Regions from separate parts of the Alteromonas sp. ABH4_452 genome, predicted to be linked through region 3. Evidence: predicted binding sites of a transcription regulator. Region 3 holds the regulator's gene; each other region holds the start of a gene.
The links. The regulator ArgR, encoded in region 3, controls arginine synthesis, uptake and breakdown. The targets are predictions, from matches to a motif close to ANTGAATANNTATTCANT.
Positions count from the first base shown of each region.

Region 1 (10,965 bases), 1.8 Mb from region 3:
CTGTGGTGCGCTGTAAGCAGTACGTTCGCGATTTAGTGGCTCAATACGGAAAATAAACACATATAGAGAAGATAAAAAGTAACCGCAAGATAAATTAAGCACTTGCTGTTACTTTAGAAAAAACACTGAGCGAATACTGAGTAGAAAATCTAAAAAAGGGCGGTTCGAGATAAATCGAACCGCCCTTTTTAATTAACTACACTTTCTAAATGAGCTAAATGGTTAGCGTAATTGGCGCCAGATACAAGTCGCTATCCGGCGCGAGAATCTAGCATGAGCTCACTAAGTGATTAACTCAACGAATTACCAAATTCTTACACGCTCTTCTGGCGCAAGATAAAGTGCATCGCCTGGCTTCACATCAAACGCCTCATACCATGCATCGTGGTTTCTTGGCGCTTGAGCACGATAACGGCCTGGTGCGTGTGTACCTGCACGTAGTTGGTTAAGCATGCTTTCTTCGGTGCGCTTTTCTTTCCACACTTGTGCCCAAGCCAGGAAGAAACGCTGGTCGCCTGTTAGGCCGTCAATTACCGGCGCCTCTTTGCCGTTAAGGCTAAGCTTGTAGGCGTGGTAGGCCATAGCTAGACCGCCTACATCGCCAATGTTCTCACCCAAGCTGTTGCGACCGTTTACGAAGTTACCTTCGATAGGCTCGTACTGACTGTATTGCTCGGCTAGCATGTCTGCTTTTTCTTCAAATGCTGCACGGTCGGCATCTGTCCACCAGTTGCGCTGAATACCGTTTGCATCAGATTTTGAACCTTGGTCGTCAAAACCGTGGCCCATCTCATGACCAATTACCGCACCAATAGCACCGTAGTTTACAGCAGCATCGGCATTAGGGTCGAAGAATGGCGGTTGTAAAATAGCCGCGGGGAATACAATTTCATTGAACGAACTATTGTAGTAGGCGTTAACGCGCTGCGGTGTCATACCCCAGCGGTTGCGGTCAGTTTTTTCTAGCTCGCGCTCTACCGACTGGTCTTGGAAGAAAGAACGCAGGTTGCGCACGTTGCCCACTAAGTCTTTGTCGCTAATGGTTACGCCGTCGAAAGACTGCCACTCGTCTGGGTAGCCAATTTTAGGGTTAAACGCCATTAGCTTTTCTTTGGCGTTAACCTTGGTTTCTTCGCTCATCCAGTCTAGGTTTTCAATACGCTCACCTAGCGCGGTACGCAAGTTCTCAACCAATTCCGCCATTTGCTCTTTTGAACTTTCTGGGAAGTATTCGTTAACGTAAATCTTACCGATAGCAAAGCCCAGTGACTCGGTGCCAGACATTTGGCTAACTGCGCGCTTCCAGCGAGGGCGTGGCTCTTGCTGGCCGCTAAGTGTACGACCAAAGAAGTCAAAATTAGCTAGGTAGATATCTTCAGAAAGGAAGCCAGCGTTATTTGAAATAGTGTGATACTTCAAATAGGATTTCCAATCGGCTAAGTCAGCTTCGTTAATAATTTTAATAACGTCTTTTACAGGCTCTGGCTGTGAAATATTCAGCTCAGGCACTTTGTAGCCGGTTTGAGCAAAATACGTGTCCCAATCAAAACCTGGGTATGCGTCAGACAGTTTACTACGCTCAATTTGGTTAAGCGTTAGGTCGCGGTCACGGCGTTTTTCGCGAGGCCACTGAATGTCTGCAATTTGTGTTTCAAGAGCAAGAATGTTCGCTGCTTTTTCTGCTGCGTTTTCTTCGCCTGCAAAATTAAGCATTTCCTCAATATGTGCTACATAAGCTTCGCGGATCTTAACAAAGCGTTCGCTATCGCTTAAGTAATAGTCACGATCAGGAAGGCCTAAACCACCTACACCAACACTTAGCTGGTATTCGTTCGGATCAAGGCGGTTGTACCACATGCCACCATAAATAGGAGTACTTGAACCTACCAGCCAGCTATTGCCAAACGCTTTGGTTAAGTCAGTTCTATTTTCAATGCTTTCTATCGAAGTTAGTACGTCCTGAATTGGCTCAATACCTTTTTCATTAATGGTATCGGTGTCCATATAGGCAACAAAGAAGTCATGAACAAGCTGCTCTTCTTCATTTAGAGACGTTTTCTCCATAAGCCCATCAATGATGTTTTTAACCTGCTCTTCACTGCGTTCCGCTAGACCAGTAAACGCGCCATAGCGGGTTTTATCTGCAGGAAGTTCATAGTTGTCGTACCATGTTCCGCTGGCGTACATAAAGAAGTCATCACCAGGTTTTACTGCTTCGTTGCGCGCGCTTAAATCAACGCCGAAAGAACCTAGCTCTGCTTCACCTTTCGCCTCAACAGTGCTTTCCTGAGTTTGTTCTTTTGCTTGCTCAGGCTGACCGCAGCCTGCAAGGCCTAAAGATGCCGCAATCGCTACGGCTAAAAGTTTATGTTTCATCATTTTTCTCGTTGTGATTATAAGTGTCGTCGTTAGGTGCAGTGACACTCGTTGTTTTTAAAGTAGGCACAAATTCCTTGTTAAACGGTAAAGCATTCCGTGCCTGATTAAAATAGCTTGCGATATGCGGCGTTTCGCGCTGTAAAAAGTCTGCTACAGCACTGTGGAACGATGCATGTCTTAATTTGTGGTGTGAACGGCAATAAATAGGCTCGAAACCTCGAAGTATTTTATGCTCACCCTGGGTTCCGGGGTTGAATAACTCTAGCTTTTTCGAAATGGCAAATTCGATGCCTTCAAAATAGCAGCAGGCAAAATGTAACCCGTCTATTTCTTTAAGTGCTCCCCAATATCGGCCATACAGCCCTGTGTCATCATAGAAAAATAGGGCGCTGGCTACCGCAACTTCATTTTCCATTGCAGTCACAATAAGCATGTTGTCACACATGGTGTCGACAAGTTGCTCAAAGAACGCATCATTTAAATATCCCACGTGGCCGCTGCGTTTTAAATAGGTTGCTTTGTAACACTTTGTGAAAAACTGCAGAGTTTCTGGGCTGATTTCACTTCCCGTATGGTGGGTAAATCGAACGCCTCGGTCACTGAGTTTACGGCGACTTTTCTTTATGTCTTTCCTCTTGCGGGATGTCAGTGCGTTAAGAAAATCGTCGAAGTCACCATACCCGTAGTTATGCCACTGAAACTGGACGGCGTAACGGGTTAAATATCGCCTTGCAGCATGGGTTAAATCCGAAGCTTGCGTTTCACTGCTAACTGAAAGTTGTGCCGATGTTCTCTCATTGGGAAACAGGTAGTGAAAAGAAGAAAGTTCTTCCCCAAACACTGATGCTACATACTCTGTCAAAGCATGCTCCAGTTTCTCCATAAGAGCGTGCGTTAGGGTTACGCTATCATCGCAAAGTATCCTTGGGCCTGTAACAGGGGTGAAAGGAATTGCTGATATCCATTTAGGATAATAGTCGAGCCCGTGCTGAGCATATGCGTTGGCCCATGCATGGTCAAATACATACTCGCCATAGCTATGCGTTTTCAGAAAACCAGGAATAATGATGCTGACTTCTTCTTGGTGAGCATGACTTAAAGCAATATGGCAAGGTTGCCAACCCGATTCATTTTTACACGAACCGCTGCTTTCCAATGCATGCAAAAACTCATAGGAAAGAAAAGGGCCCGCATTTTTTGCAAGTTGTTGCCAACGCTCTTTCGAAAGCTTTTCGATAGAATCTATTATTGTTATGCGATAGTCAGGTGCTGTCATGCAGTTAATATCATGTAGAGGTTTTGTGCGTAAAGCGCTTAGATAGTCGCAATATACGAGTATTTAGCGCTAAAATAACGCGGTTTCTACGTTTAATACAGAAGAGTAAGTTTACAAAAATGTCAGAGTTCGATCGAAAAATCATTACCGACGCGATTACTCGCATGCTGGCACGACGAGAGCATAGCTTTAACGAGGTAGTGCGTAAGCTACAGCAAAAAGGAATAGCGAGTGAGGCTTTCATGCCTATTCTGGAGGAATTTAAAGACGCTGATATTCAAAGTGACGCTAGGTTTGCTGAAAGCCGAGCGCGCGCACTGTATCTAAAAGGAAAGGGGCCTCGTGCAATAAAACTAGACTTACAGCAATATGGTGTAGATGAGAGTACTGCCGAGCATGCAATGGCAGAGATTGATGCTGACTGGTTTGAAAGCGCGAAAAAAGTAAAAGAAAAGAAGTTCGGCGAGTTTTATGAAACAGAATTCGCCTTAAGGCAAAAGCAAAAACAATTTTTGCAATACCGTGGTTTTTACCAGGAACACATCGATTATGCGGTTAGTGCTAATTAAACTAAACGTTTCTTTTTGGCCAGTTTTGCCAAGCTCCGCACCTTCATATTAATCACCCAAACGAATATCCGCTATTTTTTACTAAATTAAGGTAAAATTTGGCGGTATCTCGTGCCCTTGCCACTTAACAAAATTGCGCTTTCCGTGGTATTGTTGCGCAAATTTGTGCGCATTTTTACTATTCAAAGAATGGTAATAAGGTGTGGCACATTGAGTAATGACGAAATGTCCCGATTATAAGTCTTATCAAACAGGCAATTCGCACGTTTCAAAAATAGAATAAAGGAAGTTAGGTTTTCAATGACATTATCAACTGCTGACTTACGTAACAAGTTTATCAATTATTTTAAAAGCCATGGCCATCAGGCAGTGGCAAGCTCGTCACTGGTGCCGGCAGATGATCCCACACTTCTTTTTACTAACGCGGGCATGAACCAGTTTAAAGACTGTTTCTTAGGTGCAGAAAAGCGTAGTTATACTCGAGCAGTCTCTTCGCAGCGCTGTGTGCGCGCCGGTGGTAAACACAACGACCTTGAAAACGTAGGTTATACCGCCCGTCACCATACTTTTTTCGAAATGATGGGTAACTTTAGTTTCGGCGATTATTTCAAAAAAGAAGCGATCGAATTTGCATGGAACTTTCTAACTAAAGAAGTCGGTTTACCAAAAGAAAAGTTACTCGTTACCGTTTACTCTGACGACGACGAAGCGTTCGATATTTGGGAAAACCACATCGGTGTGCCTAAAGAAAAAATCATCCGTATCAGCACATCAGATAACTTCTGGTCAATGGGTGATACTGGTCCTTGTGGTCCTTGCTCTGAGATCTTTTATGACCACGGTGCACACATCTGGGGTGGCCCTCCGGGAACGCCTGAAGAAGACGGCGACCGTTTCATTGAGATCTGGAACTTGGTATTTATGCAGTTTAATAAGCAAGCTGACGGTACCATGGAGCCGCTGCCAAAACCGTCTATCGATACGGGAATGGGCCTTGAGCGTATTTCAGCAATTTTGCAAAACGTGCACAGCAACTACGAGATTGACCTGTTCCAAAACTTGATCAAGTCAGCTGCATCAATTGTTGGTACTGACGACCTAGAAAATAAGTCTTTGCGTGTTATTGCCGATCATATCCGTTCGTGCAGTTTCTTGATTTGTGATGGCGTAATGCCTACCAATGAAGGGCGTGGTTATGTATTGCGCCGCATTATTCGTCGTGCGGTTCGCCACGGCTATCAGCTAGGTGCAAACGATATTTTCTTCTATAAGCTGGTTGCATCACTGGCCAAAGAAATGGGCGAGGCGTATCCAGAACTTGTCGACCAGCTGCCTGTTATTGAAAAAGTACTGCGCGTTGAAGAAGAGCAATTTAGCAAAACCCTAGCTCGGGGTATGGCTATTCTCAACGATACGCTAGAAACTTTGGAAGGCGATACAGTTCCAGGTGACGTAGTGTTTAAGCTTTACGACACTTATGGCTTCCCTACTGATTTAACTAATGATGTAGCACGTGAGCACGACCTTAAAATTGACGAAGAAGGTTTTGAAGCTGCTATGCAAGCTCAGCGTGCTCGTGCCCAGCAGGCTAGCAACTTTGGTGCAGACTACAACAGTAAACTCGCCATTGACCACACAACCTCATTTACTGGGTATACCGATGTAGAAGGCCAAGCGAATGTGGTTGAACTTATTGCCGACAATGCATTTGTTGAGAAGCTTGAAGACGGTCAAGAAGGCGTTGTGGTACTAGACAGCACGCCGTTCTACGCTGAAAGCGGTGGTCAGGCTGGTGATAAAGGTGTACTTCGCGTGGCAAACGGTGAATTCATCGTTACCGACACCCAAAAAATGGGTAATGCGTTTGCACACAAAGGTATTGCTAAAGGTTCGGTATCTAAAGGTGATACGGCAACCGCAGCGATTGATGCAGCAAATCGTGAAGCCATTAAAAAGAACCACAGTGCTACCCATTTACTTCACGCAGCACTGCGTGAAATTTTAGGTGAGCACGTAACTCAGAAAGGTTCATTGGTTGAAGCGCCGCGCATGCGTTTTGACTTCTCGCATTTTGAGGCAGTAACGGCTGAGCAACTTGCTGAGATTGAAAGACGAGTTAACCAAGAAATACGTGCAAACCACACGTTAGCCACTGAGCTTATGGACCTAGAAGAAGCTAAAGCATCAGGCGCTATGGCGCTATTTGGCGAAAAGTACGATGAAAAAGTTCGCGTTGTAACCATGGGCCCATTCTCTGTTGAGCTATGTGGCGGTACACACGTTGCGCGCACAGGTGACATTGGGTTATTTAAAATTACCAGCGAGGCGGGTATTGCATCGGGCGTTCGTCGCATCGAAGCGGTTACAGGTGAGCAAGCCCTTGAAGTTGTGCAAGCACAACAGGCTACCTTGGCTTCGTTGTCTGGTTTACTAAAAACTGACAGCCAAAATGTACTCGATCGCGTAGTTTCTTTACAAAATCAGACTAAAGAACTAGAAAAAGCGCTCAATTCTGCGAAACAAAAACTGGCGAGTCAGCAAGGTGCTGATATGCTTAGTAATGCAGTAGAGATAAATGGCGTTAAAGTTCTTATTGCGAATTTGGAAGGTGTTGAAGCGAAGTCATTGCGTTCAATGATGGATGACATTAAAAACCGAATTGGTGAAGGGATCGTAGTATTAGGTGTGGCTAATGACGCGAAAGTGAATCTTATTGCTGGCGTTACTAAAAACCTCACTAGTAAAGTTAAAGCGGGCGAGCTAGTTAACTTTGTCGCATCACAAGTAGGTGGCAAAGGAGGCGGTCGTCCAGATATGGCACAGGCAGGCGGTGATCAGCCTGAAAACTTGGGCCAGGCGCTAGATTCGGTTAACGCTTGGTTACAAGATAAGCTATAATTATTTTTGTGTATAACAGTGAGTTTTTGAAGTGACACAGAAACAGGGAATCGCTGTCGCTACCATCGGGTCGTGCCGTTGGGTTGGCAAATATTAATGGATGATGTTCAGTATTAAGGAACAGGAGCAAGCGAATGCTTATTTTGACTCGTCGAGTTGGTGAAACGCTTATGGTAGGTGACGATGTAACCGTTACCGTACTAGGCGTAAAAGGGAATCAGGTACGTATAGGTGTTAACGCACCAAAAGAAGTTTCTGTGCACCGTGAAGAAATATATATGCGCATTCAGGCAGAAAAAGGCGGTCAGCCAGGCTCTGCAGAATAATTGCATAATACGCTTCATAGGAAAAGGTCAGCTATTGCTGGCCTTTTTTGTTTTTCTAGCACTCCCCGCTAACAAAAACTTTGAAGCGATTGAAAAACATAAAATCATTAAGTAAGCGTTTTAGGCATAAAGGTAGCAACTAGGTAGAGTTCACTTTTCATGGCCTGCTTTTTAACCTATACCTTTTCTATAAGCGATACAGAAACCTGCTAAAGCTTTTTATCAGCGGCCTTAAAGCGCGTAAGTAGAACTCAAGCGAGCAATACACAGCGGTGCAGCTGAATTGAGGCGAGAAAATTTAAAAATAACTGACATTATTTTTGAAAATTTGAGCACATTAACAAAGAAAAAGTGGTGATAAAGGTAAAGGCACCGCGTAGTTTCAAATACAAATTGGTAAATAGTGACAAATGAAATCTGTTTTAATTGTTTGTATTGCGAACAAATTACTGGTTTTTTGTTCGAATCGTTTAAAATGGCAGCGAGTGAACAATTTCTTTATAAAAAAGGTTTGACTCAGGCCAATGAATCCGTAAAATGCACCCCGCAGTCAAGGAGAGGTGGGTGAGTGGCTGAAACCAGTTCCCTGCTAAGGAACCATACGCATATACGCGTATCGAGGGTTCGAATCCCTCCCTCTCCGCCATTATTCGTTGGCAGTGACGGCCAACAACAAGTTTTGCGCGTGTGTAGCTCAGCTGGATAGAGTACCTGGCTACGAACCAGGCGGTCGGAGGTTCGAATCCTTCCACACGCGCCACTTATTTTAAAGCGTCACCTTTTGAAGTAAAATTCAAAAGTATACAAGTTAACGCGTGTGTAGCTCAGCTGGATAGAGTACCTGGCTACGAACCAGGCGGTCGGAGGTTCGAATCCTTCCACACGCGCCACATTGAAGAGCCCACCTTTTTAGGTGGGCTTTTTCATTTCTTGAATCCTTCAATTCTTCTTTTCTTTCTAAGCTACTTTCGCATAAAGCCCTAGCTTCATATAAATACAATGCATATGTTGCAAATTTATTAAGTAATAATGCATTAAGTTTCATATTGTGGGGTTTTATTCAATTTTAAGTGGTTTTTTATGCTGTTTTGTTGTGTTTTGAAAAACCTCGTGATACTTATTCAGGTACAAAATAACAACAGGATTGAATATGAATTCGGAATCCGTCGCTAGTTTGCTCATTGAAGCAGGCTCTCTTATGCTCATAGGAATGGTATTTGTCTTTTCATTCTTGGGACTGCTTATTGTCGGCATTCATTTGATTGCACGTTTTTGTGAAGCATTTCCAGGTGAAACATCAGAGCCTTTAGCTACTTCAGCTAAGTTGAGCCGAAACGATCAAGCGGTACAACCAGGAATAGACGGTAATGTCATCGCTGCTATTTCTGCTGCAATTCATACCCATCGCCAAAATTCTAAAAAATAATCCATATCAGGAGTTACCATGTCTAAGCCTCTGGCCCTTACCGAGCTGGTCCTGCGTGATGCCCATCAATCGCTTCTTGCTACGCGTATGCGTATTGAGGACATGCTTCCCATTGCTGAAAAGTTAGATAAGGCAGGCTTTTGGTCTGTTGAATCTTGGGGCGGTGCGACCTTTGACGCCTGTATCCGTTACTTGGGAGAAGACCCATGGGAGCGTATTCGTAAGTTAAAGGCAGCCATGCCCAATACCAAACAGCAAATGTTATTGCGTGGTCAAAACTTATTGGGTTATCGCCACTATGCTGACGATGTCGTTACTCGCTTTGTAGAGCGCGCTCACGAAAGCGGTGTAGACGTATTTAGGATTTTTGATGCCATGAATGACATCAGAAATTTGAAAACTGCTATTAAAGCTACCATAGACAGCGGCGCTCACGCGCAAGGCACGATTTCTTACACAGTAAGTCCAGTGCACAATCTTGAGCTATGGCTTGATATGGCAAAACAACTCGAAGATCTCGGCGTGCACTCTATCTGTGTGAAGGACATGGCCGGGCTTTTGAAGCCCTATGAATGCGAAGCATTAATTACAGGGTTAAAAGAGACCGTCGATGTGCCTATTGCCATGCAGTGTCACGCCACAACTGGGTTGAGCACGGCAACTTATCAGAAAGCCATTGATGCCGGTATTGATATGCTCGATACAGCTATCTCATCAATGAGCATGACCTACGGTCACAGCGCAACGGAAACTATGGTCTCAATCGTTGAAGGCACAGAACGCGACACGGGTATTGCGTTACCTGAACTGGAAGACATTGCGAGTTATTTTAGAGAAGTCAGAAAGAAATACAGCAAATTTGAAGGCAGCCTTAAAGGTGTAGATGCACGTATTCTGCTGGCCCAAGTGCCAGGTGGCATGCTAACCAACATGGAAAGTCAGCTAAAAGAGCAGGGTGCTGAAGATAAGTTTGAAGAGGTGTTAAAAGAAATCCCTCGGGTACGTGAAGATCTTGGGTTTATCCCTCTTGTAACGCCCACCTCGCAAATTGTCGGTACGCAGTCGGTACTTAATGTGCTAACAGGCGAGCGCTATAAGAGTATCACTAAAGAAACTGCTGGTGTACTTAAAGGCGAGTATGGCGCTACTGCAGCGCCAGTAAACAAGGAACTGCAAGAGCGTGTGCTAGATGGTGCAGAGCCTGTAACATGCAGACCTGCTGATAACATTGCGCCTGAGCTTGATGCGCTGAGCAAAGAGCTAAATGAACTGGCCGAGAAAAAACAACTTTCGCTGTCAGATGACAAAATTGATGATGTGCTGACTTATGCTCTATTTCCCCAGATCGGCCTTAAGTTTATCGAAAATCGCGGCAACCCTGATGCGTTTGAACCTGCACCGGGCGCTCAAGAGGCTAGTGATACCCTTGCGCCAGAACCAGTTAGCACAGCGTCGAACGCGCAAAGTGCAACCTCGGCTGAATCATATGATGTAAACGTAGATGGCAAGGTGTATCGCGTAGAAGTGGCACCCTCAGGTACGCTAACAAGCGTTACGCCAGCCAATACGTCTCAACCCCAGCCACAAACTGTTAGCACAGCTTCACCTGCCGCTGCGTCGTCGCAGTCAATTGATGCGCCACTAGCGGGTAACGTATTCAAAGTATTAGTACGAACTGGCGATAGTGTATCTGAAGGTGATGTAGTGATGATCCTCGAAGCCATGAAAATGGAAACAGAGATCCGTTCGGCGTATACCGGTACGGTCACTGACATTTCCGTGGGTGAAGGCGATGCTGTAACTAGCGGTCAACCGTTAATCTTATTGGGGTAATACATGGATAAGTTAATGGTGCTTTGGGATAGTACCGCACTTGCGCATTTTGAAGCAGGCCAGCTCATCATGATGGCGGTAGGCTTCGGTTTACTCTATTTAGCCATTGTTAAGAAGTTTGAGCCACTGCTCTTATTACCCATTGGTTTTGGAGCACTGCTGACGAACATTCCAATTGCTGGTTTTTCAGAAGCGGGTGGCTTACTGCACTACATCTATAAAATTGGCATTGATACAGGCGTGTTCCCATTGCTCATT
Region 1 is NZ_CM149973.1:3,718,908-3,729,872, reverse strand. It holds gene betI (transcriptional regulator BetI) at 1-56, shown strand, start outside; gene ACYX4N_RS16030 (M13 family metallopeptidase) at 304-2,376, opposite strand; gene ACYX4N_RS16025 (GNAT family N-acetyltransferase) at 2,366-3,655, opposite strand; gene ACYX4N_RS16020 (regulatory protein RecX) at 3,775-4,224, shown strand; gene alaS (alanine--tRNA ligase) at 4,525-7,122, shown strand; gene csrA (carbon storage regulator CsrA) at 7,257-7,448, shown strand; tRNA gene ACYX4N_RS16005 (tRNA-Ser) at 8,003-8,094, shown strand; tRNA gene ACYX4N_RS16000 (tRNA-Arg) at 8,132-8,208, shown strand; tRNA gene ACYX4N_RS15995 (tRNA-Arg) at 8,262-8,338, shown strand; gene ACYX4N_RS15990 (OadG family protein) at 8,599-8,874, shown strand; gene oadA (sodium-extruding oxaloacetate decarboxylase subunit alpha) at 8,893-10,707, shown strand; gene ACYX4N_RS15980 (sodium ion-translocating decarboxylase subunit beta) at 10,711-10,965, shown strand, end outside.
Region 1: ACYX4N_RS15990 (OadG family protein) is a predicted target of ArgR. The motif match lies at 8,467-8,484, and genes of this name have one in related genera.

Region 2 (10,965 bases), 260 kb from region 3:
CCCGTAAAAATACTCGGTTTCGTCAACATTTCTGGCGCAATGGGAATTTCAGCGAAATAGTGCCCCGTTTGCGGGTCAATAAGCGTCGCGCTTCCTATGCGAAACCCCGTGTTTTCGAATATACCGCCGCGAATAGTGACATCAGCCTGCGCTTCTGCCATGTTCCTCGACTGCAAATCGACACGCGGGTCGTACTCTAAATTTGAAATAGGTGAATTAAACGTGCCTACTGGCTTGTCATTCGCCGTCGCCGCCCCTTCAATCGTAATTTTCTCCACGCCTTTTTCGTTACTGTTCACTCCAGCGTTAGCGCTTGAAGTATCAACACTTTCAGCGGCCATGACAGAAAAAGGTAGAGTACAAAAGAGTAATGAGAGGGTTGTATGACGCATTTAGGGTCCTAGTTCAAATTTACGGGTAGCCAGCAAGGAGGCGTAACAAAGACGCGAAGTGTATAGCATTGGCAGGCAGAGGAAAACGCCAGATAGTTGAGTTTGGACCAGTATATTCACTTTGCAACAACGCTTTGTAATAACGCTTTGCGCGTTTTCACCTTCCGAATGAAGCGCCCGATATGCAATTAGTCTTCAAGAATCATTAATCTCACCTTTTGGTTCCTAAGCCCTCTTGCGGAAAGAAACGAGATAACATAACATTCGCGACCTCTGAAAAACCTGCCAAAGACACGTAATACCTTGCTTATGCTTGATCTTAAAACACCGTTTATATTTTCTTTAGTTGCATTATCAGTAAGCGCCGCTGCGCAAAGTGATGAAAGCTCCCTTCAAGGTGCTCATGATGAACTTGAACACATTGAGGTAAAAAGACACTTTCAGCCATACCGTGGTAATGTACCGCTAATCGACACCCCACAAGCAATCGACCGAATTACTGCTGATACCTTAGCGAATGAAGGGATCACGCGCTTCATCGATGCGCTAGATTTTGCGCCCACCATTGTTAGACAAAACAACTCTGGCGGCATGTTCGATAGCTTTGCGATCCGAGGTTTTTCTGGCGATGAAAATAACCCATCGGGTTATTTAATAAACGGCTTCAACGTGCGTGGCTATAGCGGTAATAGAAGCACGGTTAACGTTCAAACCATAGAAGTAATGAAGGGTCCGGGATCAGCCTTATATGGTCAAGGGGAACCTGGCGGTACCATTAACGTTATTACCAAAAAACCTCAGTTCGAAGAGCAAGGCTACATCCAGGGTACCGTAGGTAATTTTGATAAAAAACAAGTAGAGTTCGATTACACGAACGGCATTAATTCAGACATGGCGTATCGCGTTAACGGTTCATACGAAGACTCTGATACTTATCGCGATAACGTGTTTTTCAAGAATTTGAACCTTAACCCTTCATTTATTTGGAACATTTCTGATCACACCAGCTTAAGCTACCAGATGGAAATATTGGATCAGGAAAAGCCGCTTGATCGCGGTGTGTTCATATTAAATAACGACTTTGACGCCGTAGATGCCGAAGACTTTTATGGTGATGTTAGAGACGGAGCCCATGAAGTTAAAGCCTTCGGACATCAGCTAGTGTTAAATCACGAGTTGAATCACAACTGGCATTTACTCAGTGGCTTCGCCTACAGAGACTCTTCTTTTGAAGGGCAGTCTTCAGATACTGAACTGTCAGAAGGTCGTCAGCTTTTGTATACCGACCCATCTATACTTTCAAGGCAACGCAGAACCCGTGACTATCAAGCGCAAGACTTATCACTACGCTGTGAATTAAGTGGCGTGGTAGACGTGGCAGGCTTCGTAAATAACGTCTTGTTTGGTTTGGACTATTACAACTACCACATCGACACAGACTATCGTCGTTGGCGCACTGCGTGGGGTGCGGGTGATACCACTTACAGCATCAACCCTGAAAATCCAGACTACACTATTTTCAGACCTGACGTTACGCCCACTACACTCACGGCTGAAAAGCAAAAAGGGTTAGGTTTCTACGCACAAGATGTTATAGAACTTAGCGAAGCAACCAAGCTTTTAGTTGGCTTTCGCGTGGACAAATTCGAGCAAGACATTCTTAATAAGTTAAGCAATGAAGGGCAAGAACAAGACCAAACGGAAGTGACACCGCGCTTTGGCTTCGTGTATGAAGTCAATGATTCTGTAAGCCTTTACACTAGCTATGCAGAAGGTTTCAGACCCAACCCCGGACTTGACTCTGACCGCAATGCGTTTGACCCTGAAGAGACCACCTCTTTTGAGGTAGGAGCTAAGTGGGAAAACATTGCTGATATGTTTTCTGGTAGCGTCGCTATTTTTGATGCGGAAAAGACTAACATGCTTACCGCTGAACCTAATACTGGCTTTTCAGCTACGCTCGGTGAAGTTGAAAGCCAAGGGGTTGAGTTTCAATTAACGACTGACCTTACTTCAGACATTCGCCTTGATATGGCCTATGCGTATACCGACGCTAAGACCGCGAAAGCAGTGAATGACTTAGATTTTGGCGTGCCTATTCCAAAAGGGTCGCGCTTAATCAATATTGCCAAGCATTCGGGGTATATCTCGCTGAACCATTACACCAGCGTATTTGAAAAAGAAGCGTTCTTTGGTGTGACCATGCGTTACGTAGGCGACCGCTTAGGGCAAACCACAGATCCATCATTCATCTTGCCGTCTTACACCCTTGTGAACCTAGCGGCGTCGGTAAACATCAGCGATGAACTTTCTATGAGATTTGACGTGAATAATCTGTTCGACAGAGATTACTTTGAGAACTCATACCATCAGCTTTGGACCATGCCGGGCTCACCAACTAACTACACGGTGAGCGTTAAATACCAGTTCTAGTAATAAAATCAAACAAGCCGGAGGCTTCGATGTTCCGGCTTGTTTGTTATACATTCTCTATTCGCCGTTTTGCACTGGCATTTTCCCTGAGTCACGGTTTTCCCACCCGTGTCCGTTGAACGGATCTACACCTAGCTGCTGCATAATGTAGGGGAAGTCAACGTTAACCCAGTTATCTACAATTTTACCGTCTACCACTTTCCAAAAATCCATATAGCGAATTTCGACTCTTTTACCAGTAGGCTCTATTCCCATAAAGGTTCCAGTGTGAACCGCTTCTTGGCGACCAAACGCAGCGCACCACTCGCCTTGTGTAACGCGAGCTTCATCTATACAAACTTTATCAGAAAACGCAGCTTGAAACGGTCGCTGCCAGTTGTCTTGAAACTCTTTTAACCCTTGTTTGAAGCCGCAGCCTGCATTGCCCATCCAGCGAAAGTTCTCGCTGAAGAAACGGCCCATATTGTCGATATCATGATCATTTAATCCATCGACCATAGCGTCAATGGTATCAATAGTTTCCTGCGTTTTTGACAAGTCGTTGTCTTTTGTAAGAATACCTTGTTCTGGACGTGAACCTTTCATCTCATATCTCCCAAAAAAGTGTTGAGTACTGCATATTAAAAGCTCTGTTTAAAGAATGCGTAATTAGGGTTTTGAAACAGAGCGTAAAGTAGATATTTGGCGCTAAGAACCAAAACTGGGCTCATCACCCTAGTGATTGCCCAGTTTGTTCAGCGTTTAAAATAGCGCACTGCGCTACAAGTGTTAGTCGAACTTGTACTGTAAGCTTACGCCGTATGTACGCGGGTTATTCCAGTTTGCCTGAATGGAGTTAATAGGCAGCCCATTAAGCACTTGAGACTGAACCACTGCACGAGTAAGCACTTCTTCATCCGTCAGGTTATTTGCAAAGAAATCGACGTTTAAGTTTTCATTTACTTCCCAAGAAATACGAGCCGTTACCATGGCGTGAGCATCTACTTTTGTTTCAGGAATGTTGATATCAAACGCGTAGTGATCGTCAACAAAGTTCACATGAAGATAAGGCGTTAAGTAACCGCCATTTGGCAATGAGTACTCATACCTTGCGCTTAGGCCCAGCGTATAATCTGGTGACATAGCTGGAGAGTAACCCGCAAAGCTAAACTGGCTATTTGGATCGTTAATATCCTGACGGCCATCAACATTGCCTAACCCAAGTAGAGGCTGAAGTTGAGAATTACCTACCGCAAAGTCGTCAGCGAACTCGGCGTTAAGAAGCGCCAAAGTTGCATTTAACGTTAACTCGCTTAGTGGGCGCCATTCCAAATCAGCTTCTAACCCGTAGGTGTCAACCTGACCACCATTTTCATAGTATTCAAAGGTTGTACTAACGCCAGTAGAAACGCACTGTGCCACGGTTAAGTCAGTTGTTGTGTCGTTACACGAAACTGCAAACAGCTGCGCTTTCACGTCGTCGTATTGGTTTGCAAAAGCAGAAACGTTAAACCGAACGGTGTTATCGAATAAAAAGCTCTTCAAACCAATTTCGTAAGAAATAACTTCTTCATTGTCGTATAGCGGATCGGCACCACGCGCTACCACCCTCGCGTCGTTAGCACCACCAGTGCGATAACCTGTTGCTGCACTGGCATAGACCATCATGTCTTTTGCAACATCTAGCTCATAAGCTAACTTCCACAATACCGCTGAGTCGTCCCAATCGGGAATTGAATCGCCTGTAAATGTCTTCTCGTCTTTGTTGTAGCGAAGGCCAACCAACAAGCGGTTGGCGTCGTTAAGTTGATAACGAGCTTGGCCAAATACGGCTACAGAATCGACTTCATGCGGGTCGTGATTTGGATTTCCCCACGAAGGAACCGTAATAGAATCTGGCTCACCGTTACCGGTTGTATCCTCACGCCACAGCCATTCCCAATCCGCTTCTTGCGAGAACAAATAAACGCCTGCTATCCAAGAAAACGGGCTATCGCTTTCAACAGATGACAACTGTAGTTCGGTAGAAAACGCTTTTTGATCGTCCTGACGTCCAAAACCACCAACAAAGTCTAAGCCACCATCGCTGTAGTCGTTATCGTAGAATTGCTCGCCTGACAGTTCAGAATAATTAGTGGTCCACTTTGCATTTGCCCAGTCCATCGCCCAGTCGAGCGTCAAGGTTGCCGACCATGCTTCCTGGTTATCGAAAGACACCGCATTTCTGTATACATCGTATGGGCCTTCATCATCTCGCTCAGCATCAGCTGGCTGATAAATGTGGCCAGGCGTTACCGTAGCAACAGGGTTGTAAACGCCCGATCCCGGCGAGGTTTCAGAAATTTGATAACCCGCAATTTGTTGGTAACCCCAAATCGCTTCTGAGTTTGCATCTTTCTTACTGTAATCAAGGCGAAGCAATGCAGTAACATCGTCTGAGAATTCGTATTTAGTCGTGTTACGTAAGTAGAATTGATTCTTTTCGCGTAAATCGTCTGACGAGCCCGGCAAGAAATGGTTTTCGATCATGCCGTCATGACGGTCGTGGCTCATGACAAAGCGCGTAGCGGCCTTATCACTTAGCGGCAGGTTTAAAATAGCTTCATAGGCCGAACGGTCATAGCTACCATGAGTAAGTTTCACAGAACCACTGGTATAGCCAAGTTCAGGCTGCTTTGAAATAACGTTGATACTACCTGCAAATGTATTTCTTCCATACAATGTTCCCTGCGGCCCGCGCAGTACTTCAATGCGCTCAATATCAACGTAAGCCCCTAAGCCACCGGTGGTCGTTGGCACATAAATACCATCCTGGAAAATACCAACAACTTGTTCAGCAATACCTGTACCGGCCACGCCGACTTCGTTGGTACGAGCACCACGCATAGCGGGACGAACTTCACCACCCGAGCTGCCTATTCTTAATCCGGGAACAACGTTTTCAAGACCACTAATATTTTCAATGCCGTTACGCAAAATATCATCTGCACCTAACGCGCTCACAGAAGACGATACTTCCTGCAAATCTTGAGATTGTCGGTTTGCTGTTACTTCAATACGTTCAACACCCGCTGCTTTAGCTTCGCTGTCAGGGGTTTCTTGTTGGGCGCTAGCGCAAAAACTAACGCTGATTAGAAGTGCACTTTGAATAGCGCGGGAGAGGTATGTTGTATGGTACTTTCGTTGGTCTTGCTTCATCGTGATAGTTCCCGGATTAATAAAACCTTATCTGCAGTAACCTGTTAGTGCCCTGCGTTTATCAAGCCTTTGATGACCCTGCCTGTGACAACATCATACTAGGTTGTTTAATTCTTGGTCTAAACAAACATACAACCCAATTTACTTCGAAGTCAATAAAAATGTTCAAATATTGTTAATTCATGAATTTTAATTTTTTGTTTAAATATACCAAAAACAAATAAACTCATGTATTTAATAACTTTATTAACCAATAAAGGGCTTTATCAATGACAATAAAAATAAGATTCCGAAGTATATATTAAGACTTCAAGTCAAAAATGACTGGTAGGATCTGCATAGAAAAATGGCACTTTAAAAGATAGAAACCGAATGCTGATGCATGAGTTAAGCATTAGTGGAAATAGATAAGAAAGTGCACTTAAGATAGTTTGGCTTATCAGAAAGCCCACCTAGCAAAAACGGGCGTTTTGCTAGGTAGCTTCATGGGAAAATGACGTCAGTCAGTACACCTATTTCAGGTATAAAGCCTTTAATGTTGTTAGCTTAACTGTAGGTGGTAGTGCGCGATAAGATATCTAACCCTTGTTGTTTTAACCAATAAGGCACATCCATCAGCACCCAGTTTTCCAGTAATTTATCCCCTTTGCGATAGTACACATCAACCACTCGCATGTCAGCACGTATACCCGACGCCGGCATGCCGAACAAGCCGCCGCCTGCGGTATTCGATAGGTTCGGCCAACCAAAGAAACAGGCAAAACTGCCTTCACTAAAGCGCGCCACATGACCATTAAAAACTTTATCTTTCAAACCTTTACGAAAAGGAAATTGATGTTGCTGCTGGTAACGCTCGATGGTGTATGTAGCCCCTATTCCCGCTGGCCCGTACCACACCATATCTTCGCTCCAGCATTTGGCGAGAAGCTCTGGAGGACAGTTGTCGTTACCCGATTTATTTAAAGAATCTAGGTCTTTTACCATTTCCTCAACCAGCTCAATGGTCTTTTTAGACTCCTTAGGATCTTGCTCTTCAAACAGTAAACCGTTGTGATCACATGGCCCTGGATAAACAAACGTATGGCCTGTTTCTACGGGCAAAGGATTAAGCCCAACTTGCTGCATTAGTGCAATTAAGTCGAAGAAAATAGCGTGGCTAACTATCTTATTTTCACGTACTTCAAAAAACTCGGCATACCGTAAAAAAGCCAGTTTCCCCGTACTTCTAATACCAAGAAACGGCTTGTCGAACAGTCCAGCGAAGTGACCCATCGACATAACCCATTTGCCTTCGCCGGCGCTGTTATCTCCCGCCATGAATACGTCCTCACGGCGCTTCATACGCGTAAAACTCTGTTTTAACGGCTCCCACAACTCTTTCACTAATTCTGCTGGAGTCGAACATTTATCAAACGGATAGCAGGCATAAATCTTTGCATTTTCATAAACATACGATTTCACTACGCCTTTAACATCACTTGCCTCACCTTTGTCAAAAGCGGCTTGATAGGATCTGACAACGGCTTTTTCGCTATTAAAACTCATGACTTACGCCTCTTTGTTTAAAAAATTGTTAATACTGGCCTGAAATAATTAATGACTTCGAAGTCATTATGTATTAGGTTGAATATTATTGTAAATAGAAAGCGCGCTTATTAAGCAGGCAGAGTAAAGAATATGACTGAAAATTTTGGCGTTTTAAACTGGTCTATCTTAGGCGGGTACATCATTGCGAACCTGTTGCTGGGTTTGGTGATTGGTAAAAATATAAAAAATTCCGACGATTTTTATCTCGGTCAAAAACAAACTCCGTGGTGGGCAATAGGTATTTCGGTTATTGCCACTTACGTTAGCGCTATGACGTTTCTTGGGGCACCAGCCTGGGCTTATTCAGAGGGGCTATCCGTTATAGCACTTCATTTGAACTACCCTCTCGTCATCATGGCTGTAATCATATTCTTTTTCCCATTCTTCTATAACGCGGGTGTCGCGTCCATTTACGATTACCAAGAACGGCGTTTCGGCAAGCGTGCCCGCGCCATGGTATCCAGCATTTTTATGCTAAGCCAAATCATGAGCTCAGCAGCTATTCTTTATGCTACCTCTCTTGTTTTGTCGTTCATTACTGGCGTACCTGTAGTGTGGTCTATAGTTATAGTTACTGCCATAGCGCTTATCTACACCATGATGGGCGGCATTACTGCCGTAATTTGGACTGACGTTATTCAGTCAGTGATCTTATTTGTGGGCGCGGGCATTATTATGTACGCCCTGCTTGAAAGCGGCGACACTACGCTATCTTCATCAATGAGCGAGCTTAAAGCTCAGGGTAAATTAAACCCACTTGATTGGGACTTCGACTTTACTGAAGAAACTACGGTGTGGAGCGGCATTATTGCTATGACGCTGTACCACATCACCGTTTACGGCACCAACCAAATGATGGTGCAGCGAACGCTGGCTGCCAAGAATATTGGTGACGCCAAAAAATCTTATTTATTAATGGGTTTCTGCGCGTTCTTCATCTACTTCTTCTTCATTGTACTTGGCGTGTTGTTCTACGACTTTTATCAAGGCAAGACCTTCGAAAACAGCAACACAATCATTTTGCAGTTCGCAACCGATTACGGCTTGCCGGGTTTAATGGGCATTATTGCAGCCGCGGTTATGGCCGCTTCCATGTCTAGCCTAGATTCCTCATTTAACTCGCTATCGACAGTGGCAACTATCGATTTCTACATCAAATACTTCAAGAAAGACGCGTCGGACGCCCATTACCTTAAGGCTTCACGTATTTTCACCTTGTTCTTCGCCGTACTTATTATTTTTCCAGCAATTGGCTACCACCTATTCAGTGAAGGCTCAATTTTAGAAATTTTGTCTAAAGTAGGCTCTTATTTTGTAGGTGCGCAAATGGGCATGTTCTTCTTAGGGTTCTTCTCTAAACAGACAACCGAAAATGGCCTGATCATTGGCACATTGAGCGGCTTTATTGTTGTGACTTTAGTGGCCTTGAATACAGATATCGCGTGGCCTTGGTACTGCATCATAGGTGCAAGTGCCAACATTGTAGTGTCTATGATTGCTAGTCGCCTTATTGATGGCGTTCAAACCGAATACAACGCTTATACCATTAAAGGGCAGCAGCAACACTTCGCGCGCGAAGGTCTCGATGAGAAAGAGCAAGGATGGTATCGCGTTCCCGGCCGCGTAGACCCAATCAACTACGTATTGTTTGGGTTCTTCTTACTCACACTCGTGTTCTTATTTTCAATTCAATTTATGTTTTAAAAGCCAAACTCAGCGCTTTTGAGGGAGATTCTATGAGCGAAACATCCATAGCAAAAACGGTGTATTGGCAGCCTCTGCATGACATGCTGGACCCTGCACGAAGTAAAACGCAAACCTTAGCGGGTTTCGATGAAGAGTTTGTCGACTTAGCAGACTATATATTGCGCATTACCCATCGTATTTGGGAGCAGAAAAATATTGGCGCTTGCTACGATTATTATGCTGACTACTGCCCGGTACATACGCTTGGCGGTTATGCCGACAGTGTTGATGTGGTGGTTCAAAACACGTTAAAAACCATCGCAGCCTTCCCTGACAGGTCGCTTATAGGTGAAGACGTTATTTACCGTAAAGAAGCCAACGAGGTGTATTATTCGTCGCACCGTATCACCAGTATTATGACCAATAAAGGCCCCTCTGAATTTGGCGCGCCAACAGGCAAAACCGGGCGTGTAACCACCATTGCAGACTGCATGTGCAGAGACAATAAGATTTTTTACGAATGGCTAATGCGAGACAATAGCTTTCTTATCGCTCAGCTTGGTATTGAGCTAGACGATGCTGCAGCGTTTCAAGCCAAGTTTCCTGTATCGAGTACGTTTACCCAATGGATAAATGAAGAGTACGCTCGAACATGTGCTAACAAGGCATCGCGCTGGGAAGAATTGCCAGAGCAAGACAAGCAGTGGGGCGACTTTGCCAAATCATGGGCCGACCAAATCTTCAATAAGCGCATGTTCAATAAGCTGTCTGACTTTTACAAACCTAATGCGTCAGTGCAGTGGCCGGGCGGTCGCCAAGCCACTGGCAATGCAGCTATTGGCGGCATGTTCATTAAGTACTTGGCCAGTTGCCCAGACGCCAACATGGTTGTAGATCACATTTGCGTTACCCATTACGACGACAATCGCGTGAACATTGCGCTTAGATGGGGCTTGGCGGGTCATTACAATGCTACACAAAGCAAATATGCGCAGTTTAATCAGCAACCCCATTACATTTTAGGCGCAACTCACTTTGAGATTGAAGACGGTGTTATAGCCAAGGAATTTACGGTGTTTGACGAAGTAGCGGCGTTAGCAAACCTTATGCGCAAGCTACCACAAGCGACGGAGGCATAAGCATGTTAAGCACAATTCAACAGTTGCTAGAAAAACAAGACACACAAACACTTACCGCCGCCTTGCTTCATTCAAGCCGCTGGCTTTTAGGAGAAAGACTGCACTACGGGCCAATTCAGCAACGGGGTTTAATGGCTAATTGGCTTGATATTACAACGCATTTTGAGACCGTTGAATTATGCGCGAAGGTGCAAAGTGGTGATGTTGAAGCAGGCGTATTTTGTCTTTCATCAGCATCGACCAGCACCTACTTTATTGCACAATGCGAACATCGCAATGCCGCTATCAAGCAATTGCTTCAATGGGTAGACAGTGCTTCACTTGCGGCGCACTATAATACAAAAGAAGCCCTTGGCCATGACAACTCGATGCCGCTACCTTTTTGGCCCGAGCCAGACCCATTACAGCTGAGCGAATTTGACCCTCAACTTCATCTTAAGACAACCCATGCGGGCATTAACGATGTGGTTGCAAGTAACACTAGCGATAAGAGCAAGGCGCTACTGTCGCAATGGTGGCAAGTGTGGCAAGGCTTCGACACGGCAGGTATC
Region 2 is NZ_CM149973.1:1,293,992-1,304,956, reverse strand. It holds gene ACYX4N_RS05580 (TonB-dependent receptor plug domain-containing protein) at 1-392, opposite strand, end outside; gene ACYX4N_RS05575 (TonB-dependent siderophore receptor) at 702-2,825, shown strand; gene ACYX4N_RS05570 (ester cyclase) at 2,883-3,410, opposite strand; gene ACYX4N_RS05565 (TonB-dependent receptor) at 3,594-6,002, opposite strand; gene ACYX4N_RS05560 (ester cyclase) at 6,549-7,547, opposite strand; gene ACYX4N_RS05555 (sodium:solute symporter family protein) at 7,680-9,293, shown strand; gene ACYX4N_RS05550 (nuclear transport factor 2 family protein) at 9,326-10,414, shown strand; gene ACYX4N_RS05545 (nuclear transport factor 2 family protein) at 10,417-10,965, shown strand, end outside.
Region 2: ACYX4N_RS05560 (ester cyclase) is a predicted target of ArgR. The motif match lies at 7,598-7,615, and genes of this name have one in related genera.

Region 3 (10,965 bases):
AAATAGCCGTTATCCCATTGCGTAGGATTCGTCGTCCACGCGCCTTCAATACCACTAGATACGGTATCACGACCAATACTGCGGCTCTCATGATTCATCCAGCCAAGACCGGCTTCTTCAATACCTGCTGCTTCTGGGTCTGGCCCTAACGCTTCTGCACTTCCGTTACCGTGACATTTACCCACCGTGTGACCACCGGCTGCTAACGCAACGGTTTCTTCGTCGTTCATTGCCATACGCGCAAAGGTTTCACGTACGTGAGCTGCCGTTTTAAGTGGATCTGGCTTACCGTTAACGCCTTCAGGGTTTACGTAAATAAGGCCCATCTGCACAGCTGCCAAAGGGTTTTCCATGGTTTCAGCACTTTCTACGTCTTCATAGCGTTCATCACTAGGCGCTAACCACTCTTTCTCAGCGCCCCAGTAAACGTCTTTCTCAGGGTGCCAAATATCTTCACGACCGAAGGCAAAACCATAAGTCTTAAGACCCATGCTGTCGTAAGCTATGGTCCCCGCAAGAACAAACAAATCAGCCCAGCTTAATTTGTTGCCATACTTCTTTTTAATGGGCCAAAGTAAACGGCGCGCTTTATCTAAGTTAACGTTATCAGGCCAAGAGTTAAGCGGTGCAAAACGTTGGTTGCCCGTTGAAGCGCCACCGCGACCATCCGCAATTCGGTACGAACCTGCCGCATGCCATGACATACGGATCATAAGGCCGCCATAGTGCCCCCAATCCGCTGGCCACCATGGCTGTGAATCTGTCATTAAGTCGGTGAGATCTTTTTTAAGGGCTTGAAAGTCTAGTTTTTTAACCTCTTCACGGTAATCGAAGTCTTCTCCCATTGGGTTTGTCTTCGTATCGTGCTGATGCAGAATGTCTAAGTTTAAGGCTTCAGGCCACCAGTCCATTACTGTTGTCCCTGTGGCTGTTAAACCACCATGCATGACCGGACATTTTTTTGCCGAATCATTCACATCACCTAACTTTGCATTGCTCATATTACATCCTCTTTGCCTGTTCGTTAGCGTTATACAACTTAGTTGGTTAGATAAGTTATAGGGTTGACCCATGCAGTTACGCTGTCACGTTAGCATTGATACTAAACCAGCGTTCTCCAAGCATAGTCAAAGTTTTACGCTTTTCCACAAAAGTTTAGACATTGGCCCTTATTACGAGCATTTGCCAACCAAAGCCAATACAGGTAAGTCACTAAGCTTTTTCTCATGGCTGAAAGCAGCATAATATTGAAGCCTTGTACTTCTGCTACAGCCAAAGGTATCAATACAGATTCACGTGAAGACAGGCTTTTTAATATTGCGAAATGCCCTACCCTTAAATAATACAAACGCACGTCCATTCGTAACTGCAAAAGTATACGGCCAAATTAATCATGGTTTGCCAAAAGAGGTTACAAACAAATCCTCCGTACAGTTAAAAAGCCGCTTCGACCTGAATACACTTTAAAGGTCCCAATTCTTGGGGTTTTTATTAATAGATTAAAGATGACTTATGAAAGAGTTAAATGTAGAAGAAGTTACACAAGTGTCTGGAGCAATGGGTGATTGGACCTCTGGAGGCATGGCAGTAATAGGCCTTGGGATTGCCGGAGGTCCAGCTACAGGTATATTCGGACTCGCTGTCGGCGGAGCAATGATGTTCATTGGCTATTTAGACAAGTAAAAAGTGATAAAAGCTCACCTTTGGGCGAGCTTTTAATATCTACCTAATGAGGGGAAAACACCATGAAGCATAAAAAATTGGCTGATTTCACTTACCTAGTTTTGATCTTTACAACGTTCATCGCCTCCTACTTTAAAGATAGCGATTCTTTTTTTTTACACATTTACCGCACTAACGCTGGGTTACATAGTCATTCTTCAGCATGGAATTATTCAACGTTTGGATTTTAACTAAGCCCCCCCTTTCTGTGGCTAATAAATCTATAAAGATAGAAAAATGAGATTTTGGGTTTAGAGAAGTTTTTGATAAGTAAACATGTACCCAAAACGCCGTCGCGATGTCTACAAAGATGCAACAAAAAAGGCTGGATACGTAAGGTCGTAACAGACTGGTCTTTTTAAAAAAACTTCAGTGATTAGGCTATTGGAAGGTTTGGATTTGGCGGGGCTTTGATAAGCAGGCTCTCCTATGCCAAGGATGCCATGACGAAGCCTACAAGCACGCAACAAAAAAGCTGGATACGTAAGGTCGTAACAGGCTTTCTACTCTCTAGAGTAATGAGTTCCGGTAAGATCGCACGTTGGTGTAAAGACTGGGAAGGTAATTAAAATGTAGGCTCTCCACCGCATGGATGCGGTGGTGAAGCCTACATGGACGTATTCACGGCGGGCCTACGTTTTGATTGCCTTTTCAGGCTTCGCCGCCAATAGCACTATTAGCCGTTTACGAAGTCAACGCCTAGCTTGATGTCGCCACGTAGGCCTTCAAGCATGTCGTTTTTCGCTTTTTCTTCAAACGCGCTTAGCTCGCCGTATGGCAAGATTTCTACAACACCGTTTGCGCCAAGGCGTACTGGGTGTGCGAAAAATGCTGCGTCGTCGCTGTCGTCAGTCTGTACGTAAGTGTACTCAACAACGTTCTCACCTTGCATTGCTGCAACTAGAGACAGACAGAAACGCGCTGCTGCTTGACCCATTGAAAGGGTTGCAGAGCCGCCGCCAACTTTCGCTTCAACAACTTCAGTACCCGCATTCTGGATACGAGTAGTTAGGCTAGATACTTCTTCGTCTGTAAACTCTACGCCTTCAACTTGTGAAAGAAGAGGAAGGATAGTTGTACCCGAGTGACCACCGATTACCGGTACGTGCACAGAAGATACGTCTACACCTTTAAGTTCAGCAACGAAAGTTTCAGCACGGATAACGTCAAGTGTCGTTACACCGAAAAGCTTGTTCTTGTCGTAAACGCCTTTAGCTTTAAGCGTTTCAGCTGCAATAGCTACAGTAGTGTTAACTGGGTTAGTGATGATACCAACACACGCGTTCGGGCAGTTATCAGCTACACCTTCAATTAGGTTTTTAACAATGCCGGCGTTGATGTTGAACAGATCAGAACGATCCATACCTGGCTTACGAGGCATACCCGCTGGAATAAGAACTACGTCTGCTCCAGTAAGTGCATCAGCTAGGTCATCTTTACCGTGACCGGTTACTTTTACCGCAGTGGGGATGTGGCTCAAATCAACGGCAACACCAGGAACAACTGGCGCAACGTCATATAGCGCTAAATCTGAACCTGCTGGCAATTGTGTTTTCAACAACAAAGACAGCGCCTGACCAATACCACCGGCAGCACCTAACACGGCTACTTTCATACCATTTCTCCTATGGGATTACTTCACGTATTTAAACGGAACGTCACACTAATGCAACGCGGGGGAAAACTCAATCACCGGATCGTCTTATTAACGTTATTTATGGCGATTTTCATTCGATATTCATTATCATGAATGATTATGCAAAGAAATTGCGCAAAGTCTACCTGTACGGCACAATATACGCATACTAAATACAATTCCTTACGATAACACTCAAAAAAGAAAAGAGCGCTAATGGCAAACGCAAAACAAGAGCAACTCATCAAAGCTTTTAAAGAAATCCTAAAAGCAGAAAATTACGGTTCGCAGGGCGAGATTGTTGACGCTTTGAAAGCACAAGGTTTTGACAACATCAGCCAATCCAAAATCTCTAGAATGCTAAGTAAGTTTGGCGCGGTACGAACCCGAAATGCACGAGGAGACATGGTTTACTGTTTGCCTCCTGAACTAGGTATGCCTACCGCCAAAAGTCCGCTCAAACAGTTGGTATTAGATATCGTTCACAACAATGTCATGGTCATTATTAGAACGAGCCCAGGTGCAGCACAGCTTATTGCTCGTTTACTTGATTCATTAAGTAAAAAAGACGGCGTATTAGGGACTATTGCAGGTGATGACACTATTTTCATTGCCCCTGCTGACGTAACAAGAATTGAAGAATTAAGACAACGCGTTGAAGATTTATTTGAAAATGTATAGTTAGGGCAACCAAAAGCCGACAATCAAAAATCAAGAAACCGCATACAAGATGCGGTTTCCAAATAGGGTATAACCGAAAGTTTTCCTAAGATAGCAACTTAATAAGCGCATCTGCTGCGGGGCGAGATGACGGTGGGTTCTGACCCGTTACTAACAAACCGTCAGTAAAGACTTTTACCGCGAAATCGTCAGCACTTTCATACTTACCGCCCTTTTTAACCAGTTCATCTTCTACCAGATAAGGAACAACGTCAGTAAGTTCCATTGCAGCTTCTTCGCTGTTTGAGAACCCCGTTACTTGTTTGCCATCAACTAAGTATTTACCATCTGGAGTTTTAACATCCTTTAGCACGATTGGAGCGTGGCACACTGCACCGACAGGTTTATTCGCCGCAATTGTGTCTTCAATTAATTTAATCGAGTGGGCGTTGTCAGAAAGGTCCCATAAAGGGCCATGGCCGCCTGGGTAAAATACGGCATCGAACTCATCTGCACGCACATCTTCAAGCGGTATAGTCGAGGCGATAGCACTACGTGCCAATTCATCTTTAGTATAACGCATGGCGTCGTCTGTCATTGCGTCTTCTGCAAGACTATTAGGGTCAATAGGCACTTGCCCGCCCATTGGTGATGCCAGCGAAATCGTATAGCCTTGATCTTTAAATGCGTAATATGGCGCTGCGAACTCTTCTAACCACATGCCAGTTTTCTTACCCGTGTCACCCATAATTTCGTGAGACGTCATTACCATAAGCATACGTTTTGTCATAAGCCCTCCTTGCGAGCATTTAAAAGTTTTCTCGTCAGTTAATTCGTGTTGTGGAGGGACTTAGATCATAAGCAAACACTGTGATCGATTAGTGGCTTGTGTGTGAGATAAATCGCAGGCATAAAAAAGTGCCACTTCCTGTTAAGGAAAGTGGCACCTAACACTACAACTTGTAGTTAGTGTTTACTACTTCTTAGAAGCGGTAGTTAACACCCAAACGTAATTCCCAAAGTGACGCATCACCTTGACGACGTTCTGGATTAGCAGTACCTACAACAGCTGTATTGAATGAAGTCTCTTCTAGGATACCCCAATCATCGTTAAGCATATTTGTGAAGTTATCAATCACGAAGAATACTTGTGCTGTGTGGTCTTTGTGGAAGGCTGGAACATCTTGGCGAACCGCGATATCAACTTTTGTCCACCAAGGGCTTTCTTCATCGTTACGCTCAGCACCAATTGGAAGTACGTTGTTAGAGTCCAAGTAAGGCGTGAAGTTAAAGATACTATTTACTTCGTCCTCAGAAATAGTAAAGCTGTATGGCTTACCAGACTGAGCAACCGCGAACGCAGAGAACGTAGTGTTGTAGCCATCAATAAGTTCAGTAGTGTAACGGAAGTCCAACGTAAAGCGGTGAGCAATGTTCCAATCCGACAGTGAAGAAACTTCTTCATTCGGGTTAGTAAATGCCCTGAACTGGTAGTTAGAGAACGCTACTGAGCTAGTCATAGGCTGAACATCTTCAGCGTGGCTGTAGTTATAACCACCCACAAGTGAGATGCCGTTGTCCCAAGTCTTGTTCATTGTTGCTGTTAATGAATAAGAAGTAGAGCTTTCATCAGAGTTAGTAAGCTCCAAAGAACCCAGACCCGTTCTTTCGTACTCAATGTATCCCTCGTCGGTAAGACCTACAGGCTCTATACCTTTGTATTTAATCATCGCTTGGTCTTGCGTAATGCTTACCAAAAGATCTAGGTTAAATACATAGTCTTCATCTGTAATGTGCGTCATACCTGCAGAGATTTTCCACTCGCTAGGCATTTCGAAGTCTGGGTCAAGGTTATTTGGTTCAAAGTTACTACCAACACCTGCATCCATCTGAGCATCAAGGTCAGACGGTACTGAGTAACCAGGGCCAGCAGTAACGCCGTCTTCAGTGTTAACCCAAGTTACGCTGCCATCTAGGATGTTTGCGTAATCACCACGTACTTCACCACCAGTAACGTTAGTGTTCTGGTAGTTGTTAGTCATCCAAACGTTCGGGTTACCGCCTGAGAAAAGACCAAAGCCACCGCGTAGTTCTGTGCTATCACTTAGCGTGTAATTAAGACCAACACGTGGTTGAAGAAGGTCTACACCGTCTAGGTTTGCACTATTACTATAACCGTAAGATTCGGTGAATTCAGCGTTCTCTAGAGGGCGGTCTGACGTTGTAATCCAGTCATAACGAAGACCAGCAACTACTTTCAAGTCGTCAGTTAGGTAGAACTCGTCCTGCGCATATGTAGAGTGTGAAGTGTAACCCCACTCAGCAGCTCTATCTAGAAGGTTACCCGAGTAAGCATAACCATAATCAATTCGAGCATTCGCACCATTTTCGAAGTCATCAATGCTGTTAAATGTAGTTGTTGTTTCGGCGTGCTGTACGAAAAGGTTGAAGATATCAAGCGTGTCGTTTTCATAACCGAAAGTTAGCGTGTGACCGTTATCGAAGTAGTAGTTACCGCGGAACATGATGCTAGTTGCATCCCAGTCTAGGTCGTTGGCTTGACGGCTGTCATCAGAACCTAGATAAACAGAAAGGTTATCAGCGTCATCATTAGGATCATTAGCCATGCGAATGATAATTTCACCGAAATCATTGCCACCTGGTGTTCCGTCGCCATAGAAAGAGCGCTGAAGATTATCAAGCTCTGTACGAGCTACGCGGATTTCGGTTGAGAATTTGTCTGTCCAGTCAGAGTAAAGTACACCGATGAAAGACTGAAGTTCTGCACCACGCTCATATAGGTGGCTTTGGAATTCGAATTCATTTGAATCGCCATCAGACTCAGCAAAGTTATTACCGTCGTTGTAGTTATAGGTAAACGCTAAACGGTGCTGGTCATTGATATTCCAGTCTAATTTAACAAGTAGTTTTTCATCTTCGTTAGCAAGACTTGAAGGTACAGAGCCCGCGTCGAAGTTGTAAACATCTTGAGAAATCTGTTGGATACGCTCAACTTCTGCTTGAGTAATATTAACTTCGTTAATTGCACCAGAACCGATAGCGCCACGGTCGAAGGTGTTTGCACCTTCAAGCTTTTCGTATGCTGCGAAGATAAATAATTTATCTTTGATAAGTGGTGCACCAACAGTGAAGCCGTAACGTCTTTCAGTATAAGCACCTAGGTTGATGTCATCACCTTCGAGTGAGTCACCACGTAAGCTGTCGCTACCGAAGTCATAGAACGCAGAACCGTGAACTTCGTTAGTACCCGTTTTACTTACAGCACTAATATTACACGCAGAGAAACCACCGTAGATTACATCAAACGGTGCGATTTCAACTGAAACACCAGCGATAGCGTCGAAAGAGAAAGGCATTCTCTCAGTTGGGTAGCCGTTTGAATTAAGACCGAAAAGGTCGTTCATACGAACACCGTCAACAGTCAAACTGTTGAAACGCGGGCTTTTACCCACACACTGAATACCGTTGCTGCCACCTTCGTCCACGTAAATACGCGGGTCGATACGAACGATATCGGTAATATCACGGTTGATAGCAGGCGCTTCTTGAAGAGTAGAAAGGTCGAAGCTTGCAACAGGGCCGGTTTGGCCGAAAGATAAGCTGCTAACTTGAGAACCAGTAACAACAATGTTTTCGTACTGGGCTGCTGGCTCTAGCATACGCTCAATTGACGCTGACTCACCAAGCTCTAGGTAGACGTCATTGATTGTTTGATCAGCGAATTCGTCAGAATCAATGACAACTGTGTATGGACCACCTACGCGAAGACCGCGAAGACTGAACGTACCACCGTTGTTCACAGTAACAGTTTTAACCGCGCCTGTAGGAACGTGAGTAACTGTTACAACAGTACCTGCCGCTGGGTTACCTTGCGGCCCCATGATTTTACCGTTCAATTCAGATGACGTAACCTGGGCCATAGCCGTTGACGACAAACCGATTGACAGCGCAACCGCAGCCGCAATACGACTGAACTTTGCTGATGTTCTCATGTGTGTTTCCCTTATTGTTTAAATTTGTTTTTAGGGTCGCTAGTAGGGCATTTCCCTTAGACGACCTTCAATTAATATGAATCGACAAAATTGTTATAGAGATTCATGTCAATTTTATTACAACTTTACATTTTTATTTAGCAGCAACTCCCCTAGGCGTTTGACTTTGTAAAAAATATCTTGACCAAATGGTCAGGTTAATTTACTTATTGTTATTATTGTCAATTCACGGCGATTAGCTGATGCTATTCTTGCCATATCGAACACTAATAAACAGCGTTTAACAAAAATCAGGTTTACCTATAAAAGATTCATTAATAACAACAACTTACCATTTAAAAATAAATTTACCTATTGCAATAAGTAACCTTAACTGATGAAATCCACATATAAATCGTTAATTCATTTGGTCGTTTTTTTGACAGATTTAAGAATTGTTACCTCTGTAAAGTGGATTATATTAGCTATAGTTGCACTATCGTGTGGCCTAGCAAGCTATTATAAAAATTCTACGTTTTATGATGACATCCTGCCGCAAACTGGTCAAATATCAACCTGTAACACAGGGTTATCGGGTAATAAAGATGTATTTTCTGCTTATATAACCGATGGTCGCATAGCTAAAATGGTTAGCGAACGATTATGCTCTGACAGCACGATAAAACGCCAATACAGCAGTATTAAAGTAGTAATTGGTCAAAGCGATTACGATACCTTTCGATATATAAACCACGGTGTAGTTGACCTAGCCTTGGTGAAAAGCAATATCGTGGATGCCTTTGGTGCAGATAAAATCTATGGTTTAACCAAGCTAGCAGCCCACCCTGACTACCCCGCATTTTTTATAGCGCTTAGAGAAAAACCATTGTTAAATAAAGAGTATCTACTTGGAAAACGAATTGGTCTTTTAGACTATCCAAGTAGTCGTTCTGGTCATATTGTGCCCAAGACAGTCTTACAACATATGGGGCTGACAGACACCACTGTCGACATTGTCTATTACAGCTCTCATAAGGAATTGAGGCGCGCACTCCTTGCAGGCGAAGTCGATATCATCTCAACGTATTGGGCAGAGGAAGATGCCGAGACGTTCTCTAAGAATTACACCGCCCCCCTTTTAGAGAGCGTGAGCGGGATGCAATGGTATTTAAAGATGCAGACCCAAAATACGGACCTATTCTGCGCTGTACAGTCAGTTGTCTACGAAATAGCGACAACTCACCCAAGGCCATATTACAAAAATATTACCTTGGAAGAAGGGTGTAACAAATGAGTAAAGTTAAGTTGCACCTTATACCTCCCCTAAAAATTGCGGCAGTATTTGTATTGCTGGTAATGGTTCTGCAAACAGCATCCATTATAGGTCAGTACTTTGCACATCAGCTTTCCATCCACCAAGCTATTGATGTCGTTGAAAGGCGTATAAGTTTGGATAGCGCTTTCCTTGATGTTGGAAACGAAACGCTAAATACGCCAGCGAATATGTATGCCATTGAACGCTATCTTGAACGCCTCAATAAAGTAATAGAAGAAAAAACGCTGCCTGTCATAGCGAGCGCTGTTCAGGGCGTTCAGACAAATGCAGACTTAACTGAATATCCAATTGTACATAGATCCACTTTTAAGAATGCAGAGCAAACCATACATATTTCAATTAATAGTAGAAATGCTTTAAGTGAAGTGGGGATTAGCTGGGTAGCCGTTCTAATTGCACTTCTTATTGCCCCATTATTTGTATTTACGAACAAAGAGAAGCGAAAACAATCTCCCCTTGAAGAACTCGTTGTTCCTCCTAAGCCCAAACTAATAATTAACCTGCAAGAAAAGACCATATCAAACGGTATTGAAGACAAAGTAGTAACCTTACAAAACAAGCCTCTTTGTTTTTACACTGCTTTGGTTAAATACTGCATAGCCAATCCCAATCAACCATTACCGCCACATAAAGATGTTCCAAGTGAGTTAATGGCGCTAGCTAATAAATGCTTCGGCCGATTGATTGAGTTAGGCCATACAAAGAGAAAACGCCCCGACTTCAACGCAAACCTAGACAAAACGTTAAGTGAAATAAGAGCCGCCCTTGATGAGTTATTCTTGTCTTACGTTGAAGAAAAAGAGAAGTATTACCCACCTCGTGCTCAGGGTGAAGGTTCACGTTCAAAGCAACACTCTTATGCATTGCCACCGATAAAAGAAGAGGATATCGAAATTATTGGTAACTAATTAAAAACTGACCACTTGGAGAACTTTTTTGTATTTTTTGCGAGTTTAAAAAACAGCCCGCAATACCTTGAAAATACAATAAAGTTCTAGCAAAGACCGCGCCCAAAAGTGAGAACTTGTGAATATAACATTGATTCGCGAGGCCTAAACGCGTATCTTTGCACCAACAAAACCAGCTTTATAGTACTATGCAATCGCCACTAATTATTGCCATTTCTGGAGCTTCTGGCTCTGGGAAGTCTCTTTTTACAAAAAATTTGTTTAACGGCTTCAGTGCTCAAGGCCGCCCTGTTCAAGTGCTGCGCGAAGATCACTACTATCGCGCCCAAGATCACCTTCCCATGGAACAGCGTGAGAAGAATAACTATGATCATCCAAACGCTTTTGAACATGAGCTATTGAAAGCGCACTTGCAAGCATTGCGTGACGGTCAACCTATCGACTATCCGCATTATTGCTATAAAACGCACACACGTTTACCTGAAACGGAGCGCTTAAATCCCGCACCTGTGATCATACTTGAAGGTATCATGTTGCTTGCGCGTACCGATTTATTACCTCTATATGACGTAAAAATCTTTATCGATACTCCTCTTGATATTTGTTTGATGCGCCGAATGATGCGCGACCTAAAAGAACGCGGTCGTAGTATTGAGTCGGTGGCAAAACAGTACGAAGAAACTGTTAAGCCTATGTATCATCAATTTATCG
Region 3 is NZ_CM149973.1:1,034,477-1,045,441, reverse strand. It holds gene katG (catalase/peroxidase HPI) at 1-1,001, opposite strand, end outside; gene ACYX4N_RS04520 (hypothetical protein) at 1,072-1,245, shown strand; gene ACYX4N_RS04515 (hypothetical protein) at 1,546-1,683, shown strand; gene mdh (malate dehydrogenase) at 2,399-3,337, opposite strand; gene argR (transcriptional regulator ArgR) at 3,575-4,039, shown strand; gene ACYX4N_RS04500 (type 1 glutamine amidotransferase domain-containing protein) at 4,125-4,808, opposite strand; gene ACYX4N_RS04495 (TonB-dependent receptor) at 5,002-8,031, opposite strand; gene ACYX4N_RS04490 (PhnD/SsuA/transferrin family substrate-binding protein) at 8,408-9,304, shown strand; gene ACYX4N_RS04485 (hypothetical protein) at 9,301-10,254, shown strand; gene udk (uridine kinase) at 10,443-10,965, shown strand, end outside.